Linked DNA regions of Undibacterium sp. KW1. The protein of the gene in region 2 binds, or shares a complex with, the protein of the main gene of each other region. Links are inferred from orthologs where the notes say so. Each region holds a gene or a part of one and is shown on either strand. Other genes may lie near its edges. The genes, in order: UNDKW_RS23745 and xseA.

Region 1 (3,086 bases), 3.5 Mb from region 2 along the record:
AAACCGGAGATGCCATTCAACTGACGCAGGCTATGCATCTGGTCACGACGGCCTGTCAGAATCTTGTGTGGATAGGTCTGATGGCCGACATCCCATACCAGCCTGTCTTCTGGCGTGTTGAAGACGTAATGCAGGGCGATGGTTAATTCCACCGTGCCCAGGTTCGACGACAAATGGCCGCCCGTCTTGGAAACGGAGTCAAGCACGTATTGACGCAATTCATCGGCCAGCGGCTTGAGTTGGCTGCGCGTCATGCTGCGCAGGTCAGCGGGGGAATTAATGGTGTTTAATAAAGTCGTCATTGTTCTTTTTCATTACTTGGCTAAACGCCTCTGATTGTCTGCCATGTATTAACTGGTCGATGGTCAGAGCTGCTATCGCATACCTGCATTGTATTACTGTCCGTGCTTACTTCTGTCTGACTACTACTCTTTGGCAAAACTCTCTGCCAAATTTATTGTTCGCTTTACTATTTTTACTGCTGTGGTGCGCACGGCGCACACTCCTAACCTTGTCTATCTGCATGAACTGATCTTGCGCAGATGGATTCCAGCCTGCGCTGGAATGACGTGATTACTGTTAGCCTTAATTACTGCTGCCCGTAGGGTGCGCCATGCGCACCGCTTGCTTGATTGCAGGCTTAACTACGATGGTGCGCATGGCGCACCCTACAACATCAACTACAGCCTGACATCAAGCCTGGCGTTGCACGATCAAATCTGCCAAGTCGTGCAATAAACTGGCCTTGTCACCAAAATTGCTCAGTGCTGCATGCGCATCATGGCATAGTTGCGTGGCTAATGCGCGTGAAGCTTCCAGGCCCATGAGGCTGACAAAGGTGGGCTTGTTATCTGCCGCGTCCTTGCCTGCCGTCTTGCCCAGAGTGGCAGAATCTGCCGTTGCGTCGAGCACATCATCTACCACCTGGAAAGCCAGGCCTATCGCGGCAGCATAGCTATCCAGCGCTGCAGTTTCATCTGCAGCGAGGGTTTTGCCACACATGGCCCCTAATAATACAGAAGAGCGTAGCAGGGCACCGGTTTTCAGCCTGTGCATCTGCTCCAGTTGTTCACGGTTCAGGGCGACACCGACGCTGGCCAGATCAATCGCCTGTCCGCCACACATGCCGACCGAGCCGGCAGCACGTGCCAGCAATTGCAGCATGGCCAGTTTGGCGCTGGCATCACCTTCACCTTCAGACAAGACCAAAAAGGCCTGTGCCTGCAAGGCATCGCCGACCAGCAGTGCGGTTGCCTCATCATATTTGACGTGCACTGTAGGTTTGCCACGGCGCAGGGCATCGTCGTCCATGCAGGGCATGTCGTCGTGTACCAGCGAATACGCATGGATCATTTCTACTGCAGCAGCAGCCCGGCTCAGCAAGGCGGCAGGCGCATCAAACAACTGGCCTGCTGCATATACTAATAGAGGACGTACCCGTTTGCCGCCATCCAGGGTCGCATAACGCATGGCGGCATGCAATTGCTGCGGGACTGTATTTTCGTCCGGCAAAAACTGTTTCAGGCTGGTTTCGCACTCTGCCTGGGTTTGTCGCATCCAGTTACCAAATTGTTCACTCATGCTCATTCCTCATTGCCTTGATTGCCACCCTGATTGCCAGAGTCGGCAAAAGGTTTGAGCATGCCAGCTTCCAGTACCTTAACTTGTTGCTCTACTTTTTCTAGCTGGGATGCACAATATTTCACCAGTTCAGAACCGCGTTGGTAAGCACTTACAGAGGCTTCAAGCGGCAGCTCGCCTGCTTCCATGCTGTTGACGAGCTTATTGAGCTCAGCCATCGCATCTTCAAAGGACAGACCCTCCAGATGGGCGGGAACAGCTAGATTTGCAGTTGATTGTTTTTTTGTCATAAAGAAATGTTTGTTTCGCGCCGTTAACAAAAAAAAGTGAAACCAAACGTAAAAATCGGCGTGAAAAGCAAGGTAAACAGAGTTCAACCTGCTATTTTAGAGCAATACCGAGAAATTTACTGTTTATTGCAATGATGGCAATCAATTTTAAGGGATGTGCTCGGAGCTGTTGCTGTTTTGAAATTTGTTCTGAAGCTATGCTTAAATTTTGCAGAAATTGCGTTTCAAACATTTCCATGTGGAAATTAGCGGTATATAGTTCGTTCATCCAGTTTGATTAATTCTTGTGCAGATTAGCTGTTTTCCAACTATCTTAGAGCAAAGAACATACACCGCAAAAGAAACTGTAATTGTGTCATGACTTTGTCTTAATTCTTTGCAATTGTAATGTGCGATTTGCACTATAGTATTACTTGGATAAATTTTCTTACTTTTATTGTTCTAATTTCAGTTTGAACAAAATAACCTGATTCTCTTGTCACCATGTCCACGCCAGCCAACCTGCCCAAGCCTACCGGTACTGTTCTACAGTCCCGCGATGCCGTCTTGCGCGGTCTGATTCCGCTGGCGAATCATTTGGTGGCATCCCAGTTAGATGCATTCTCTGCCCGCCTGGCAAATGCCTTCCTCGCCTTGTCTGAGCAAAGCATGGATGCGCGCGAAGCAAACCTGAGCTTTAACGCCGGGCAATTGCTCAAAAAAAATGGCTATGCCTTTTTCTACCTGACATCGGCTGGATTTGAAGCTGCTTTCCGCAAGGAAATCGAGGCTCTCCTGCAAGGTGTCAAAATCGTCGCGAGCAATGCCGACGTCGCCCTGACGCTGGTCACTTACGAAGAGATGGACAAAAAACTGGCCCTGAGCAGGGCTGGCCGCACACTGGAACTCGATAGTGCCGAGCAGTATGCCGCATTGAATATGCGTTTTGCCCACTTGATGGAGCATGATGCACTGAGCATTGCGCAAAATCCTTTCCGTCCAGAGATTTTCCTGCACACCATTTATTCTGCCTGGTGTGAGTTTGATCCAGAGGTAAACACCCATGAGCTGGTGTTGCCACTGTTGCGAGCCGACATACTGTTCGATCTGGAACCAATTTTAAATGCCCTCAATGAAGCATTGATTGCCAAAGGCATTTTGCCCGACTTGCACGAGTCCTTCCGCATACGCCGTAGCCGTAATTCAGAAAAGCGCAAAGAAGCAGCCCCTGGCGAT
Region 2 (3,312 bases):
GAAAATGAAGATGGCGGGAAGAAAGCGTAATAAAGGAGAGACTTTGGTTTGCATGCTGTTCAAAGAGTAAGGCGATAGAGCTTAGGGGAAAGTTCCTGGCGCTCATTTGAGCCATGATCTTCGCATAAACAGCTTGCATGATGGATGAAAAAAACCTGCGGTGCTGATGCATGCGCAGGTTTTTTTTCATCTGTGCTGTATATGTCACGACGCAACGGGCATCACGACAAGCTGGCTCAGCCCAGGTTTGCTGTGGCAAATTCCCAGTTGACCAGTGCCCAGAATGCTTCCAGGTATTTTGGACGTGCATTGCGGTAGTCGATGTAGTAAGCGTGTTCCCACAGATCGCAAGTCAGCAATGGCGTGTCTGCTGTTGTCAGTGGTGTTGCTGCATTGGATGTGTTGACGATGTCCAGTGTGCCGTCGGCTTTTTTGACCAGCCATGTCCAGGAAGAACCGAAATTGCCTACGCAAGACTTGGTGAAAGCTTCTTTGAATGCATCGAAAGAACCCCATTTGGCATTGATGGCATCTGCCAGTTTGCCACTTGGTGCGCCGCCGCCATTAGGTTTCAGGCCATTCCAGTAGAAAGTGTGGTTCCAGATCTGTGCTGAGTTATTGAAAATGCCGCCAGAAGATTTCTTGACGATTTCTTCCAGTGTGGAGTTTTCAAATTCTGTACCCTTGATCAGGTTGTTCAGATTGGTCACATAGGTTTGATGATGCTTGCCATAGTGATATTCCAGAGTCTCCTGGGAGATATGTGGAGCCAAAGCATCCAGTGCATAAGGCAGTGCCGGTAAGGTATGTTCCATATCGTGTCCTTTTATCGTGAGTTCATCATTTCCGGCAATCCGGAAAAGCCAGACCAGCATTGTAAGCTTTTGTGCAAAAGCGTGCACGCGGCCTTATACAAATTCTATGTATATGCGCAAAATGATGACTGCAATTGGCACAGCAGGTAATTGGTTTTGTATCGGTATGGCTCAATCCAGTTTGGTTTGCACACTACTGATGCCAACTTCAGCGGTACCTGATGCCAGTCTGACTTGTATCAGTGATTGTGGTTTGAGTTCAGACGTCTTGCGCAAGGCCTTGCCTTTGTGGTCGCTGAGGATGGCATAGCCGCGCTCCAGTGTGCGTTGAGGGTTCAACAGCTCAAGTTGGCTGCGCAGGGCAGACAACTGTTGTTGCTGGCCTTCAAGGCTATGCCTTGCCGCTTGCTGCAGGCGTCTTTGCATGTCTGCCAGCAGCACCCTGGGTTTGCTCAGGTCTGGCTTGTGTGTTTGCCAGCTCAGTGTCAGTTGCGTCAGCTCATGTCTGGCCTGGCGCACCGGCAAGCTGGCGCAGAGGCTGAGGTTGCGGGCCAGGCTTGCCAGTTGCAGACGTCTGGCGGCAATGGCAGCGCTGGGGCTGAGCAGGCGGCGGCTTTGCCAGTCCAGGGTCTGGGCCTGGTCATCCAGTTGTCTGTGCATACAGCGGCTGAGTATTTGCGCCTGGCGCTGTAATAACTGTAGCCAGGCATCCCTGGGCGTGGCTGCCAGCTCGGCGGCGGCGGTAGGTGTGGCTGCGCGCAAGTCAGCGGCAAAATCGGCGATGGTAAAGTCAGTTTCATGGCCTATGCCGGCGATCACAGGCATGGGGCAATTGACGATGGTGCGGGCGACCACTTCTTCATTAAAGGCCCACAGGTCTTCCATACTGCCACCGCCACGGCAAACCAGCAAGACATCGCATTCTTCGCGGGCAGCGGCAGAGGCTATCGCCTGGGCGATCTTCATGCCTGCGCCTTCGCCTTGTACTGGAGTAGGGTAGAGGATGACGTTGACGTGTGGCGCTCGCCTGTGCAGCGCGGTCAGGATGTCACGCAGGGCGGCAGCCTGCGGGCTGGTGACTATACCTATGGTTTTGACAAAGGTGGGCAGGGGGCGCTTGCGCTCGGTGTCAAACAAGCCTTCCTGTGTCAGTTGCGCTTTCAGGCGCAAGAATGCTTCATATAAATTGCCAACGCCGGCACGGCGTATGGCCTCCACACTTAACTGATAATCGCCGCGCGGCGCGTACAGGGTGACCAGGGCACGTACTTCGACCTTGTCGCCTTCCCTGGGCTGGAAGTCGGCATATTGCGCGCGGCCACGGAACATCACGGCCCTGACCTGGGCGCCACTGTCTTTTAACGTGAAATACCAATGTCCAGACGCGGCGCGGGTAAAGTTGGAAATCTCGCCAGACACCCAGGTCAATGGCAGGTTGCGTTCCAAAAGCTGAGCAACGGCCTGATTCAGCGCCGTAACTGTCATCACGGAGGGCGTGTTTACTGGGGGAGCGTAAGGCGATTCAGGATTCATAAAGCTTGGCGGCTGAAATTCTGTCCACAGAAGCATGGATTGGTCATCAGCATGTCATTTTGCCTCTGAGATGTCAAAAGAAATGAAAGTTTACTATCTAAGTCTTTGATTTTTAATAAAAATCAATCTGCAAAAGAATGAGGCAAAATGAAAATTCCCTTTCAAATCAAGGACATTGCGCTGCATCGAGCCGCTTGTGCACAAACTTATCCACAGAAATTGTGGTTAAGCTGTTGAAAACTTTATTTTCCAGCCAGCTTAGGTGGTTTGCCTAAAATATTTGCACTGCGGTAATCTTTTTTAAAATCAAGTACTTAGTGCCTTTCCATGCGCTTTTACACAAGCTTGTCCACATATTTTGTGCAGAATAAGCTGCAATCTACAGAGAAAATGAGGGTAAAGGCAATATTTTAAACTGGCCTGTGAATAATTGGAGTTTGCCACTTTTTTAGGCGCGAATAAAAGAATGATTAAAATCAGTGACTTAGTTACATACCCTATACTTTTTCACATAGTTGTCCACATATTTTGTGCAAAAGCCTGGATTAGCGCAAATCTGGCTTATAAATACTTGTCTTAAAATTAATTTTTCTGTGGAAAAAGTATTGTGTCGCAGAAAAACTGCCGTTTGCCTGTTTTTCTGGCAGTAGGGATTAGTGATTAAAAATCAGTGACTTGTAGCATTTATTTACGGTAATGCACAATCTTGTCCACATATTTTGTGCAAAACGCAGAGCATTTTCCTAGCCACATTTTTATGCTGAAAATTTGTGCAAAAATATGCAGGATTAGATGTTTGCCTAAAATATTGGCAGTACAATAATTTTCTTTTAAATCAGTCACTTGTCATTGTGCACAAGACTTTTGCACATACTTGTCCACAAATTATGTGTAGAAAAGACGGGGCTAAAATGGAAAAAATGCTGTTTTATCCACAAAATCGCCGTGCCTAAATCTTTGGCAT

Evidence for each region.
Region 1: the proteins of xseA (region 2) and UNDKW_RS23745 are in contact, whole or in part, in a cryo-EM structure (PDB 8TXR), measured with the Escherichia coli proteins. The link is inferred for Undibacterium sp. KW1 from one-to-one orthologs.

Annotation. Positions count from the first base shown.
Region 1 is NZ_AP018439.1:5,280,969-5,284,054, reverse strand. The notes cover bases 228-2,984. They hold UNDKW_RS23745 (exodeoxyribonuclease VII small subunit), read right to left. Parts: upstream 1,872-2,984; coding sequence 1,584-1,871; downstream 228-1,583. Other genes in these bases: UNDKW_RS23740 (DUF1631 family protein), read left to right, coding at 2,355-2,984; UNDKW_RS23750 (polyprenyl synthetase family protein), read right to left, coding at 694-1,587; dxs (1-deoxy-D-xylulose-5-phosphate synthase), read right to left, coding at 228-302. Also shown: more of dxs, read right to left, coding at 1-227; more of UNDKW_RS23740, read left to right, coding at 2,985-3,086. UniProt on the Escherichia coli protein: Bidirectionally degrades single-stranded DNA into large acid-insoluble oligonucleotides, which are then degraded further into small acid-soluble oligonucleotides.
Region 2 is NZ_AP018439.1:1,739,376-1,742,687, forward strand. Bases 168-3,150 are described here. They hold xseA (exodeoxyribonuclease VII large subunit), read right to left. Parts: upstream 2,349-3,150; coding sequence 987-2,348; downstream 168-986. Other genes in these bases: sodB (superoxide dismutase [Fe]), read right to left, coding at 237-815. Also shown: UNDKW_RS07645 (DMT family transporter), read right to left, coding at 1-54. UniProt on the Escherichia coli protein: Bidirectionally degrades single-stranded DNA into large acid-insoluble oligonucleotides, which are then degraded further into small acid-soluble oligonucleotides.